DNA from 3 places in the Streptomyces sp. NBC_01288 genome. Region 1 is predicted to be linked to each of the others. Evidence: riboswitches for the same ligand, from Rfam matches in the RefSeq annotation. Region 1 holds a riboswitch; each other region holds the start of a gene.
The links. Region 1 has a riboswitch for S-adenosylmethionine ahead of OG194_RS05135 (amino acid ABC transporter permease). Riboswitches for the same ligand answer to the same signal wherever they lie in the genome.
Positions count from the first base shown of each region.

Region 2: another riboswitch for S-adenosylmethionine. It lies ahead of thrC (threonine synthase); the one in region 1 lies ahead of OG194_RS05135 (amino acid ABC transporter permease).
Region 3: another riboswitch for S-adenosylmethionine. It lies ahead of OG194_RS34500 (aminotransferase class V-fold PLP-dependent enzyme); the one in region 1 lies ahead of OG194_RS05135 (amino acid ABC transporter permease).

Region 1 is NZ_CP108427.1:1,128,726-1,133,233, reverse strand. Features, by position in the region: gene OG194_RS05155 (alginate lyase family protein) at 1-168, shown strand, start outside; gene OG194_RS05150 (alginate lyase family protein) at 196-1,446, shown strand; gene OG194_RS05145 (putative leader peptide) at 1,564-1,677, shown strand; gene OG194_RS05140 (glutathione S-transferase C-terminal domain-containing protein) at 1,745-2,629, shown strand; SAM riboswitch class IV at 2,707-2,814, shown strand; gene OG194_RS05135 (amino acid ABC transporter permease) at 3,149-4,129, shown strand; gene OG194_RS05130 (amino acid ABC transporter ATP-binding protein) at 4,126-4,508, shown strand, end outside.
Region 2 is NZ_CP108427.1:5,714,567-5,719,074, reverse strand. Features, by position in the region: gene OG194_RS25775 (cold-shock protein) at 59-265, opposite strand; gene OG194_RS25770 (MoaD/ThiS family protein) at 719-994, opposite strand; gene thrC (threonine synthase) at 1,087-2,382, opposite strand; SAM riboswitch class I at 2,398-2,544, opposite strand; gene OG194_RS25760 (glucosyl-3-phosphoglycerate synthase) at 2,760-3,704, shown strand; gene OG194_RS25755 (alpha,alpha-trehalose-phosphate synthase (UDP-forming)) at 3,810-4,508, shown strand, end outside.
Region 3 is NZ_CP108427.1:7,643,442-7,647,949, forward strand. Features, by position in the region: gene qcrB (cytochrome bc1 complex cytochrome b subunit) at 1-576, shown strand, start outside; gene trpD (anthranilate phosphoribosyltransferase) at 711-1,775, shown strand; SAM riboswitch class IV at 1,852-1,968, shown strand; gene OG194_RS34500 (aminotransferase class V-fold PLP-dependent enzyme) at 2,134-3,495, shown strand; partial or broken gene OG194_RS34505 (aminotransferase class V-fold PLP-dependent enzyme) at 3,869-4,012, shown strand; gene OG194_RS34510 (Lrp/AsnC family transcriptional regulator) at 4,126-4,407, opposite strand; gene OG194_RS34515 (rhomboid family intramembrane serine protease) at 4,404-4,508, opposite strand, start outside.

The DNA of each region.
Region 1 (4,508 bases):
AGCGCAGCCCTGTCCACCGATGACGGTGTCACCTGGACCCCCTTCGCCGACGGAGAGATCCCCGGCTTCGGTGACGCCCCCTACTACGTCGGGCTGGTGGTCTGCTCGCGCAGCCAACCGGTCCGCTGCACCACCGAGTTCGACGAGGTGAGCATCACGCCCACCTGATCCGTCATGGATTGGAGATGCACCGCAATGAGCCGCACGTCCCCCCACGAGCACCTCCGCAGAACAGAGTTGAGCCGCCGCGGTCTGTTGAAGACCGCCGGTGGACTCACCGCGGCCGTCGCCCTCGGCGGCGCCACGGTGGCCACGACCGCGCACGCGGCCCCGGCCACCTTCACCCACCCCGGCATGCTGCACAACGCCGGAGACATCAACCGGGCCAAGGTCAGGGTCGCGGCGGGAACCGACCCCTGGCTGTCCGGCTGGAACAGGCTGACCGCCAACTCCCACTCGCAGTCGACCTGGACGAACCGGGCCACCGCCACGATCATCCGCGGCGGCGACGGCCAGAACTACAGCCTGCTCTACAACGACATCGCCGCCGCCTACCAGAACGCCCTGCGCTGGAAGGTCGGCGGCACCGAGGCGAACGCCGTGTGCGCCGCGAACATCCTCAACGCCTGGTCGTCGACGCTGACTTCGGTCACCGGCAACGCCGACCGGTTCCTCGCGGCCGGCCTCTACGGCTGGCAGTTCGCCAACGCCTGCGAACTGATGCGGGACTACAGCGGGTTCCATCTCGCCGCCGCCCAGCAGATGCTGGCCAACGTCTTCTACCCGCTCAACAACAGCTTCCTGACCAACCACAACGACGCCTGCATCACCAACTACTGGGCCAACTGGGACCTGTGCAACATGGCCTCGATCCTGGCCATCGGCATCCTCAACGAGGACTCCGCCAAGTACGACCAGGCCGTCACCTACTTCAAGTCCGGTGCGGGCAACGGCTCCATCGCGCACGCCGTGCCGTATCTGTACACCGACTCGGACGGCTACGCGCTCGGCCAGTGGCAGGAATCCGGCCGCGACCAGGGCCACACCGTCCTGGGCATGGGCCAGATGGGCGCGATCTGTGAGATGGCCTGGAACCAGGGCGACGACCTCTATTCGTACGACAGCCGTCGCTTCATGAAGGCCGCCCAGTACGTCGCGAAGTACAACAGCGGCAGCGACGTGCCCTTCACCACCTACACCTGGGGTACCGGACAGAGCTGCGCCCAGTCGTCCCAGACGGTGGTCTCCTCCGCCTCGCGCGGCCAGATCCGCCCGGTGTGGGCGATGCTCCACTTCCACTACAACCGGCGGATCGGCCTCGACGACAAGTACATCTCGGCCATGTACTACGACCTCGTCGCACCCGAGGGCGGGGGAGGTGACTACGGCTCCGACAGCGGCGGCTACGACCAGCTCGGCTTCGGCACCCTGATGTACGCGAAGTAGCGGCCCGGGATGTCCACGGGTCGGGCATCGGTGCCCGACCCGTGGACGCCCTCTTGACCCCGGGCGACGGCGGATCGACACTCCAGTAGGGAATCCTAGTGAACAGGTAGGGAAACAATGGGGCGCCTTGAGTCGGTCACCACCAGCCGCGTGGACCGTTCGCCTCTTCTGACCTCCCGCCGTCACATCGACCTGCTGCGGGTCTGCAGCGCGCTGAACCCCCCGCGCTGAGCCCTGTCCTCCGCTCGACGACGCTTCCGCCGCGCGTACGTCCACGCGCCCGTACCCGGGGAGTCCCATGTCCAGCACGCCTCTCGCCGCCATCCCCTCACCCCGTACCGCCCCCGTGTTCCGGGGCCGGATCGGACGCGACGCGCGCAGCGGGCACTACGCCGTGCCGCGCCGCTACCGCCTGCATCTGTCCACCGCCTGCGCCGACGGCCTCCGCATCGCCGTCACGCACAGCCTGCTCGGCCTCGACGAGAGCTGTCCGGCCGTGTTCCTGTCCGCCGTGCCCGACTGTCCGAGTGGTGGACACTCCGCGCTGCGCCCGCTCTACGAGGCGAGCGCGCACCGCTACTCCGGACCGGCCGCCGCGCCGGTGCTCAGCGACGACTGGTCCGGCCGGATCGTCAGCACCCACGCCCCCGACATCACGCGCGACCTCGCCCGGCACTTCGGCGAGGGCGGACCCCAGTTGTACCCGTGCGGCGCCGAGTCTGAGATCGAGGCCGTCGAGCGGCTGTGCGCCGAAGGCATCGAGGACGCCGCGCAGCGCGCCGGCGCGGCCGGTGTCGAACAGGACGAGCGTGACGAGGCGTTGGGCCGGTTGCTGGAGACGCTCGGCTCGCTGGACCGGTGGCTGGACGGCCGCGAGCACATGATTCGCGACGAACTCACCGCAGCCGACGTCGAGTTGTGGGTGTCACTGGTCCAACTCGACACCGTGCATCGCAACCACCTGGATGCCGCCGCCGTGCAGCGCATCGCCGACCACCCCCACCTGTGGGCCTACGCCCGCCGCCTGGCCGCCCACCCGGCCTTCGGCACCCACCTCGACCTCGACGGCATCGCCCGCCGTCACCACGCCCATTGCCGGGGCCTGGAGGCCGCCGGCGCGGCCGTCCAGATCCTGGACTGGGCTGCCCACGCGGCGGACGAAACGGGAGCTTGCCGCAGCTGAGGGCCGTCCGGGCCGTCCAGTTGGTGGACGGCCATTGACATACGTTCGGACATTTGTCTTAACTTGCGACCCAGAACGGTCATGAGTGTCAGCGACAAGCCCTGGCTTGCTGACCGGCAACCCTCGCACGCGGTGGGGTGCCCCAGGTGACGACCGGACCGGATGACGTTCGGTAAGCGCGAGGCCCCGCGGGGCCGGAACAGTGACAGGTGACGCCATGTACGCAGCTCCCAGGACGGCCACATGCCGCCCGCAGGGCTGCGTACGGTCGTACGCCAACCTGTTCGTCGCCGACCGCGCTGTCGATCTGCTCCGGGTCAGCAGCGCACTGTGTACCGCCTCGGGCCGCGCCCGCTGTCGGGCCTGACGACCAGTCGGCCGACGCGCCTCTGACGCACACCCGATCCCGTCGGTGTGCCTGCCCCCTCCCCGCCCCCGGTCCCGTGCACCCGCGCGTACCGTCCGCCGTCGCGCGTCCACTGCCACGGACCGGGGTCTGTGAACCTGCCGGAGCCCACCATGAGTGAACCCCCAGGCACCACCGTGTCCCTGGCCGACGCCCCGTCGACTGATGCCCCGTCAAAACCCCTGACCGCACAGCGAGTTCAGCCGCTGCGCCGGCCCGGCCGGTGGATCGTCACCCTGGTCGTGCTGGTGCTCGTCGCCCAGTTCGTCCACGGACTGGTCACCAACTCCTTCTATCAGTGGGACCGCTTCGGCTACTGGTTCCTGCGCCCGACGATCCTCGACGGACTCGTCATCACCCTCGAAGTGGCCGCACTGAGCGCGGTGTTGGGCCTCCTCGGCGGCATCCTGCTCGCCCTGGCCCGACTCTCCAAGAGCCCGGTACTGCGCGCGGCGAGCTGGACCTATGTATGGGCCCTGCGCTCGATCCCGCTCATCGTGGTGCTGATCTTCCTCTACAACTTCAGCGCCCTGTACCAGACCCTCAGCATCGGCGTCCCCTTCGGCCCCGCCTTCTTCTCCTTCGACGAGTCGAAACTGGCCACCGACATGGCCGTCGCCGTCGTCGGCCTCAGCCTCAACGAGGCGGCCTACGCGGCGGAAGTGGTCCGCGGCGGCATCCTCTCCGTCGACCAGGGCCAGCACGAGGCGGCCTCCGCCCTCGGGCTGCCCAAGGGCTACCAGTTCCGCAAGATCGTCTTCCCGCAGGCGCTGCGCTCGATCACCCCGAACTACGTCAACCAGCTGATCGGCCTGATCAAGAGCACCTCCCTGGTCTTCTACGTCTCGCTGCTCGACCTGTTCGGCTCCGCGCAGACGATGGGCTCCACCTACCCCGGCGACATCGTGCCGCTGCTCCTGGTCGTCACCGTCTGGTACCTCATCCTCACCAGCGTCGTGTCCGTCATCCAGTTCTACGTCGAGCGGCACTACGCCCGGGGCGCCACCCGCTCCCTGCCGCCGACCCCGATCCAGAAACTCCGCACCGGTGTCACCGACCTGCGGGCCCGCATCCGCAGGGAGGCCGCCGTATGACCACGAACACCGTCGAACCGCTGGCGGACATCACACCCGCCGCCGTGGAGGTGCACGACGTGCACAAGTGGTACGGCGCGCACCGGGTGTTGGACGGCGTCGACCTGACCGTGCGGCCCGGCGAGGTCACCGTGATCCTCGGCCCGTCCGGCTCCGGCAAGTCCACGCTGCTGCGGGTCATCAACCACCTGGAGAAGCCCGAGATCGGCTACGTCAGCGTCAACGGCGAGCTGATCGGAGTGCGGCAACAGGGCGGCAGGCTCAAGGAGTTGAGCGAACGGGCCATCCTCGCGCAGCGCAGCCGGATCGGGTTCGTCTTCCAGAACTTCAACCTCTTCCCGCATCTGACCGTGCTGGACAACGTGGCCGCCGCCCCGGT
Region 2 (4,508 bases), 4.6 Mb from region 1:
GAGTACGAGCCCTTCGGTGAGGAACGAAGAACGTCGCTGCTGTTCGCCGGCGCGTGCTTCAGGTAGTCGCGAGCCGGACCATGTCCGCCTGCGGCCCCTTCTGACCCTGCGAGATCTCGAAATCGACCCGCTGACCCTCTTCCAGGGTGCGGTAGCCGTCCATCTGAATCGCGCTGTAGTGGACGAAAACATCCGCACCACCGTCGACCGCGATGAAGCCGTACCCCTTCTCCGCGTTGAACCATTTGACGGTGCCCTGAGCCATGCCTAACTCCCCTATTACTGGCCCTTGCACGGACCCGCACTTCGCGGATCCGGGTCAGACCTCACCCCCCACAGGATTGGGGGCGTGCGCCGGAACGCGTCGACCGCGGCCGAATGTATCCGTCCAACTGCCGTCTGCAACAGGTCAATCCGACGAGAATTCCGGGCAGGACCGGTCGGGAATATACGGAGAATTCGTCCGACTTCAGGGCAAGTCGGGCCCGATAAAGGGAACATAACGCGCAAAAGGAATGCACACTTTGGCTACTTCTCATCGCACGCGGAGCGGGTACTCATATGCGTCCGGCATGCGGAGTGGAGCGGGTTCCCCAACTGTACCCCGCTCAACCCTACAGAATTGCCCCCTCCGCTTCTCTCACGGAGGGGGCAATTCGATGAACTCTTGGTAATCGGCGTTACCCAGGGTAATTTCCGGGGCCCGCCAGACCGCCGCTCAGCCGCCGGCGACAGCCGGAATGATCGAGACGCCGGCCCCGTCCGGAGTGGCCGTCTCCAGCCCCTGCTCGAACCGCACATCGTCGTCATTCACGTACACATTGACGAACCGCCGCAGCTTGCCCTGATCGTCGAGCACGCGGGCAGAGATCCCGGCATGGTTCTTCTCCAGGTCACTGATGACCTCGGCGAGGGTGCCGCCTTCGGCGGTCACCTCGGCCTGCCCGCCCGTGTAGGTGCGGAGAATGGTGGGGATGCGGACACTAACGCTCATGCTGATGACCTCCGGTCAGGTGCGGCTTTTGCTTTTAGGGGCGCGGGGAACTGCGCGACCAGCCCCCACCGGGCCCGCAGACGACAACGACGCTACGACGCAAGCCCGGCTTCCCTGAACGACTCAAGGTTCGGCCGGATCGTCGCGGTGAGCCCGGTACCAGCCACCGCGTCCAGCGTCTTCAGACCATCACCGGTGTTGAGGACCACCGTCGTCAGGGTCGGATCCAGCAACCCGTTCTCGATCAGCTTCTTCGCCACACCGACGGTCACCCCACCCGCGGTCTCCGCAAAGATCCCCTCGGTCCGCGCCAGCAACTTGATCGCGTCGACAACCTGCTCGTCGTTGACGTCCTCCACCGCCCCACCGGTCCGCCGAGCGATGTCGAGGACATACGGCCCGTCCGCCGGGTTCCCGATGGCCAGCGACTTCGCGATCGTGTTCGGCTTCTGCGGCCGCACGACGTCATGCCCCGCCTTGTAGGCGACGGAGACCGGCGAACACCCTTCCGCCTGCGCCCCGAAGATCTTGTACGGCCTGTCCTCGACGAGCCCGAGCTCGATCAGCTCCTGCAAGCCCTTGTCGATCTTCGTGAGCTGCGACCCGGAGGCGATCGGCACGACCAGCTGGTCCGGAAGCTTCCACCCCAGCTGCTCGCAGATCTCGTAGGCGAGGGTCTTGGAACCCTCCGCGTAGTACGGCCGGAGGTTGACGTTGACGAACCCCCAGCCCTCGCCCGCCGGGTCACCGATCAGCTCGGAGCAGAAGCGGTTCACGTCGTCGTAGTTGCCCTCGATGCCGACGAGCTCGCCGCCGTAGATCGCGGCCATGACGATCTTGCCCTGCTCCAGGTCGTGCGGGATGAACACGCAGGAACGGAAGCCGGCCCGGGCCGCGGCGGCACCGACGGCACCCGCGAGGTTGCCGGTGGAGGAGCAGGAGAGGGTGGTGAAGTTGAAGGCACGGGCAGCCTCGATGGCCTGGGCCACGACGCGGTCCTTGAAGGAGTGCGTCGGGTTGCCGGAGTCGTCCTTGACGAACAACTTGCCCGCGTCGACGCCCAGTTCGCGGGCGAGGTTGTCGGCCTGGACGAGCTTGGTCCAGCCGGGGTTGATGTTCGGCTTGTCGGCCACGTCGGCGGGGACGGGCAGCAGGGGCGCGTAACGCCAGATGTTCGCGGGGCCCGCTTCGATCTGCTTGCGGAGCTCTTCGGTGTCGTAGGCCGAGAAGTCGTAGGCGATCTCCAGCGGGCCGAAACACTCCTCGCAGGCGAAGACCGGACCGAGCGGGACGCGGTGGCCGCACTCGCGGCAGGACAGCGCGGCGGCGGGGCCGAGATCGACGGCGTCTACGGAGTTCGTGGTGCTTGCAACAGTCTGCGCAGCCATGGAGGCGAGGCCCTTTCCTCATCTTCCTCACGACGCGTTTCGCCATGAGACGGATTTGGCACCTTCCCGAGCCGGGAGCCTCGCCACATCAACGTGACAAGACCGGCTGGAGGGTTGCCGGGGCTTCAACGGGCCGTATCCCTCTGCCCCTCTGGATGAGCGGTGTTCAGTTGTGTATGCGGTTGTGTCACTTGCGTGAGCGTTGACGGCCCCCGACATGCGATGGTCATCAGCGTTGTTCAAGACTGTAACCGAAGGCCAGGACAGTTGAGTGAGCCGTCCGAACCGCGAGACGACGGAATCCACCTGCCGCTACCGCGGCGGGCCTACACACGGTGACCGTCACTCGCCGAGAGAACGCAGAGGAGCCGCGCAACGTGCTGAAGGAAGTCGAGCACTGGCTGAGCACCCGCTCCTGGTCCATGACCGACCGGCCGCTCCACAAGATCCTGGCCGCGAAGCACCGCACGGGCCAGTCGGTCTCCGTCGTGCTGCCCGCGCTGAACGAGGAAGCGACGGTCGGCGACATCGTCGCGATCATCCGTCACGACCTCATGCAGCAGGTCCCGCTCGTCGACGAGATCGTCGTCGTCGACTCGGGGTCCACCGACCGCACCTCCGAGGTGGCCGCCGCGGCGGGCGCCCGGGTCGTGCACCGTGACGACATCCTGCCGCGCATCCCCGCCGTGCCCGGCAAGGGCGAGGTGCTGTGGCGCTCACTGCTGGTCACCAGCGGCGACATCGTCGCCTTCGTCGACGCGGACCTGAAGGAGTTCTCCTCCGACTTCGTCACCGGGATCGTGGGCCCGCTGCTCACCGACCCCGGCGTCGACCTCGTCAAGGCGATGTACGACCGCCCGCTCGGCGGCGCGGCCGGCCAGGGCGGACGCGTCACCGAGCTGATGGCCCGCCCGCTGCTGAACATGCACTGGCCGCAGCTGGCCGGTTTCGTGCAGCCGCTCGGCGGCGAGTACGCGGCCCGCCGCTCGCTGCTGGAGCAGCTGCCGTTCCCGGTCGGGTACGGCGTCGAGCTGGGCATGCTGGTGGACGCGCTGCACCTGGTGGGGCTGGACGCCCTCGCCCAGGTCGACGTCGGGGTGCGCAAGCACCGCCACCAGGACGGGCAGGCCCTGGGGCGGATGGCCGCGCAGATCTACCGCACGGCTCAGCTGCGGCTGGCCCGAGGGCATCTGATCCGGCCGTCGCTCACCCAGTTCGAGCGGGGTCCGGACGGTTTCGAGCCGCGCACGTACTCCGTGGACACGGAGGAACGCCCGCCGATGGCGGACATCACCGAGTACCAGTCACGCAAGGTCGCATAACCACACAGTTACAGACGCTCACGGACGGTCGTATACGGACTCGTGCAGTCCGCCGACGGCCGTCCGTACGTTTGAGCGTTTCCGGCCCGGGCTAGGTTGTGCCGTATGGCTTCTACGTCGTCCCCCTCGCCCGCGTCCGGTGCCGCTCAGGTGCTCGTCGCGTCCAATCGCGGCCCGGTCTCCTACGAGGTGGGCGACGACGGTTCGCTGCGCGCCAAACGGGGTGGCGGCGGGCTGGTGTCCGGGCTGTCGGCGATCGGGCCGGACGCGGGTGCGCTGTGGGTGTGCTCGGCGCTGTCCGACGGCGACCGCGAGGCGGTGCGGCGCGGGGTCGGCGAGGACGGCGTACGGATGCTGGACATCCCGGCGGACGTGCACGCCGACGCGTACAACGGCATCGCCAACTCCGTGCTGTGGTTCGTCCACCACATGCTGTACCAGACCCCGCTGGAGCCGGTCTTCGACGCGGAGTTCCGGCGTCAGTGGGCGTCGTACGAGACGTACAACCGGGCGTTCGCGGAGGCGTTGGCGGACGAGGCGGCGCAGGGTGCCGTCGCGATCGTGCAGGACTACCACCTGTGCCTGGTCCCGGGAATGCTGCGGGAGTTGAGGCCGGACCTGCGCATCGGCCACTTCTCGCACACCCCCTGGGCACCGGCGGACTACTTCCGCATGCTGCCGGACGACATCCGTGAGCAGCTGCTGACGGGCATGCTCGGCGCGGACCGCCTCGGCTTCCTCACCCACCGCTGGGCGGACGCGTTCGCGGCCTGCTGTACGGAGTTCACCGGGGGCGTCGGTGAC
Region 3 (4,508 bases), 6.5 Mb from region 1:
GTCTACCCGTTCATCGAGTCCTGGGTCACCGGCGACAAGCGCGAGCACCACATCCTGGACCGCCCGCGCAACGTCCCGACCCGTACGGCCTTCGGCGTCGCGTGGATCTCCTGGTACTTCGTCCTGCTCATCGGTGGCGGCAACGACATCTGGGCCACGCACTTCCACCTGTCGATCAACTCGATCACCTGGTTCGTGCGCGTCGGCTTCTTCGTGGTGCCGGTGCTGGTCTTCATCGCCACCAAGCGGGTCTGCCTCGGCCTCCAGCGCCGCGACCGGGACAAGGTGCTGCACGGCCGCGAGTCGGGCATCATCAAGCGCCTGCCGCACGGTGAGTTCGTCGAGATCCACGAGCCGCTCAGTCAGGACGCGCTGCACACGCTCACCGCGCACGAGCAGTACGAGCCGGCCGCGATCGGTGCGACCGTCGACGACAACGGCGTCGAGCGCAAGGTGAAGGGCTCCCAGAAGCTGCGCGCCAAGCTGAGCGAGGCGTACTACGGCGAGGAGTCCCAGATCCCCAAGCCCACCGTCGAGGAGTACAAGGAGATCACGAGCGGCCACGGCCACCACTGATCGCTGAGGCGTCGCCACGCCACAGTCGAAGGGCCCCGTCCGAACACCGGACGGGGCCCTTCGCCGTGCCCCGCGCTGGATAGGGTGGGGACGCCTATTAAAACCAAGTTTCTACGACACTCAGGAGCGGCCGTATGAGCGCTGTGACCCCCGCTGGAGGCGACACCGCGGCGGCCCGTTCCTGGCCCGACGTACTGAGCGCGCTGCTGGCCGGACAGGACCTGAGCACCGCCGACACGGCGTGGGCGATGGACCGCATCATGAGCGGCGAGGCGGCGGACGCCCAGATCGCGGGCTTCCTGGTGGCGCTGCGGGCCAAGGGCGAGACCGTCGAGGAGATCAACGGCCTCGTCGAGACGATGTACGCCCACGCGAAGCCGCTGGACATCCCGGGGCCGGCCGTCGACATCGTCGGTACGGGCGGCGACCGGGCCAAGACGGTCAACATCTCGACGATGTCCGCCATCGTGATCGCCGGCACCGGCGCGAAGGTCGTCAAGCACGGCAACCGCGCCTCGTCCTCGGCGAGCGGTTCCTCCGACGTGCTGGAGCGGCTCGGCATCAACCTGGAGCTGTCGCCCGAGCGGGTCGCGCAGGTGGTGGAGGAGGCCGGGATCACGTTCTGCTTCGCGGCCAAGTTCCACCCCACGATGCGGTTCGCGGGCGCGGTCCGGCGGGACCTGGGGGTGCCGACCGCGTTCAACCTCCTCGGCCCGCTCACCAACCCGGCCAGGGTCACCTCGTCGGCGGTCGGCTGCTTCGACACCCGCATGGCCGGGCTCATCGCGGGCGTGCTGGCCGAACGCGGCTCCTCCGCGCTGGTGTTCCGCGGCGACGACGGCCTCGACGAGCTGACGACCACGGCCACCTCCCGGGTGTGGATCGTCCGCGACGGCAAGGTCACCGAGGAGTCCTTCGACCCGCGGGACGTCGGCCTCGAACTGGTCCCCGTGGAAGCCCTGCGCGGCGCCGACCCCGAGTACAACGCGGGCGTCGCCCGCCGTCTCCTGGACGGCGAGACGGGCCCCGTAAGGGACGCCGTACTCCTGAACTCGGCGGCGGCCCTGGTGGCGCTGGAGGCCGGGGACGGGCCGCTGGTGGACCGGATCCGGGCCGGGATGGAGAAGGCGCGGGAGTCGATCGACTCGGGGGCGGCCAAGCGCACGCTGGAGCGCTGGGCCGCCGCCAGCAACGCATAGCGGTACGGCGGTCGTCGTCCCGCGATCCGGACACGGGTTGCGGGACGACGATCACCTCGCGTAAGTTTTCCGACCAGGTCATGAGTGACAGTCATGAGGCCCCGGCCGACTGTCCGGCAACCCTCCGTCCGTGGCGGGGTGCCCCGGGTGAAGACCAGGCCGTAGGCAGCGAGGTCTGCGGCAAGCGCGGGCCCCTCGAAAGACACCAGGGGTCCTGGTCATCGAGGGAGCTCTCTGTGAGCAAGCGAATGCGATAGGGCGCGAAGCCCCCACTCCGCACATCCCCCTTCACCCTTTCCTGCGCCGAAGCCATGCCCCCTCGCGCAGTGAATTCGCCTGCCTCTCACGGGAGTTCGCCATGTCTGTCTCCACTGTTGCCGCCGCCCAGACCATTTGTGCCCAGCTGCCCGTTCTCGGCCGGGATGTCACCGTCCCGCTCGTCACGGGCGGCGAAGTCACCTACGCGGCGCTCGACTACGCGGCCAGCGCCCCCGCCCTCCAGCGCGTCTGGGACGACGTGGCGGCCTACGCCCCGTACTACGGCAGCGTGCACCGAGGCGCCGGTTACCTCTCGCAGCTCTCCACCGACCTGTTCGAGAACGCCCGCAGGACGGTCGAGGAGTTCCTGGACTGCCGCGCCGACGACCAGCTGATCTTCACCCGCTCCACCACGGACTCCCTGAACCTCCTCGCCGCCGCCCTCCCGGCCGACTGCCAGGTCTTCGTCTTCGAGACCGAGCACCACGCGTCCTTGCTCCCGTGGAAGGACGCCCGGGTCACCTACCTCAACGCCCCGCGCACCCCGGGCCAGGCGGTCGAGACCCTGGAGCAGGCACTCGCCGCCCGCGACCCTCAGGGCCCGGCCCTGGTCTGCGTCACCGGCGCCTCGAACGTCACCGGCGAACTGTGGCCCGTACGGGAGTTGGCGGCCGCGGCTCACGCCCACGGCGCCCGTATCGTCCTGGACGCCGCCCAACTCGCCCCGCACCACCCGGTGTCCGTCCAGGACCTCGACGTCGACTGGATCGCCTTCTCCGGCCACAAGCTCTACGCCCCCTTCGGCTCGGGCGTCCTGGCCGGCCGCGCGGACTGGCTCCAGGCGGCCGACCCCTACCTCGCGGGCGGCGGCGCCAGCCGCAAGGTCACCCGGCGCGAGGACGGGGGAGTGGACGTGGAGTGGCACGACAGCGCGGCCCGGCACGAGGCCGGTTCCCCGAACGTCATCGGCGCCTACTCCATCGCCTCGGCCTGCAAGGCACTGACGGAGGCGGGCTTCGACACGCTGGTCGCCCGAGAGCAGCACCTGATCGAGAAGGTGCGCGCGGGCCTGGCAGAGGTTCCGGAGGTGCGCGTCTTGTCGTTGTTCGGCGACGACGCCCCCCGGGTGGGCGTGATCTCCTTCGTGGTCGACGGCTGGAACAGCTCCCACTTCGCCGCCGCCCTCTCCGCGGAGTACGGCATCGGAGTCCGAGACGGCCTCTTCTGCGCCCACCCGCTGGTCCGCACCCTGCTGGGGTCCGACCCGCAGACCCAGGGCGAGTGCGGCGCCCCCGAGGCGGCCCCGGGTGAAAAGTCCCTCAACGCGATCCGGGTCAGCTTCGGCGCGGGCACCCCGGACGAGCACGTCGAGCGGTTCGTGACGGCGGTACGGGAGCTCGTGACCGACGGCGCGAAGTGGAACTACCGTACGCAGGACGGCCGTTGCGTACCGGCCGTGTGACCGTCCAGGGGCGGGGACACCACCTGGGGTGAGCTGAGCGGCGGCGGCCGAAGGCTTGGGCGAGCCGCTGGGCGAGGCGGTCGTACGGCGTGTGCCGCGTCTCCTCGGCGGCAGGTCCGTCCACTCGTACGAGGAGGGGTTCGTCCTCGTACCCGGTACGCGGATCCGTCGCTGGGCGGACGTGACGCACTGGCGTTCCATCAGGGACATGAGCTTCAGACGAGACGAGCAGCGTCGAGCACGGTTTCGCCGTCGACGAGTGGCAGACCACGGAGACGGACGAGGAGCGCCCCGGGAACCAGTGGACACGTCCGTCGCCGACCATGTTCGGCAGCGGGTGGCGGACGACCAGGTGCTCTCGATACTGGACCGGCTCAACGCGATCCGGGTGAGCCTCGGCGCGGGAACGCCGGACGAGCACGTCGAGCGTTTCGTAGACGCGGTACGCGAACTGGTGACTAAGGGCGCCGAGTGGACCTACCACACGGAGAACGGCCGCTGCGTCCCGGCGGTGTGATCTCGACTGACGTCAGGGGCGTGCCCTGAAGGGGCGCGAGGAACTGCGCGACCAGCCACGACGAACCGGTCACCCGCAAACGATCCGCGCCCCCACCCCACTAGGCGCTCATCTCAAGAGTCCAGCCCGATCGCGAACGCCGCCTCAAGGTCATGCTGCGAGTACGTCCGGAACGCCACGTGCGTATCCGTCCCCTCGACCCCGGGGATCTTGCTGATCCGCCCAGGGATCACCTCGGCCAGGTCCTCGTGCTGCCGCACCCGAACCATCGCGATCAAGTCATACGTACCGGTGACGGAGAAGACCTCGCTCACGGATTCGAGCGCGGCGATCGACTCGGCGATCTCCGGAATCCGGTCCACGCTGGTCTTGATGAGGACGATCGCGGTGATCACGGCTGGTTCTCTCCCTCGGGGACCGTTACTGGGGCGGGCCCAACTCTAGTCGTACGACCGAATCGCACCCACGCGTAACCGAAGCCCAGCGTGAAGCCCAC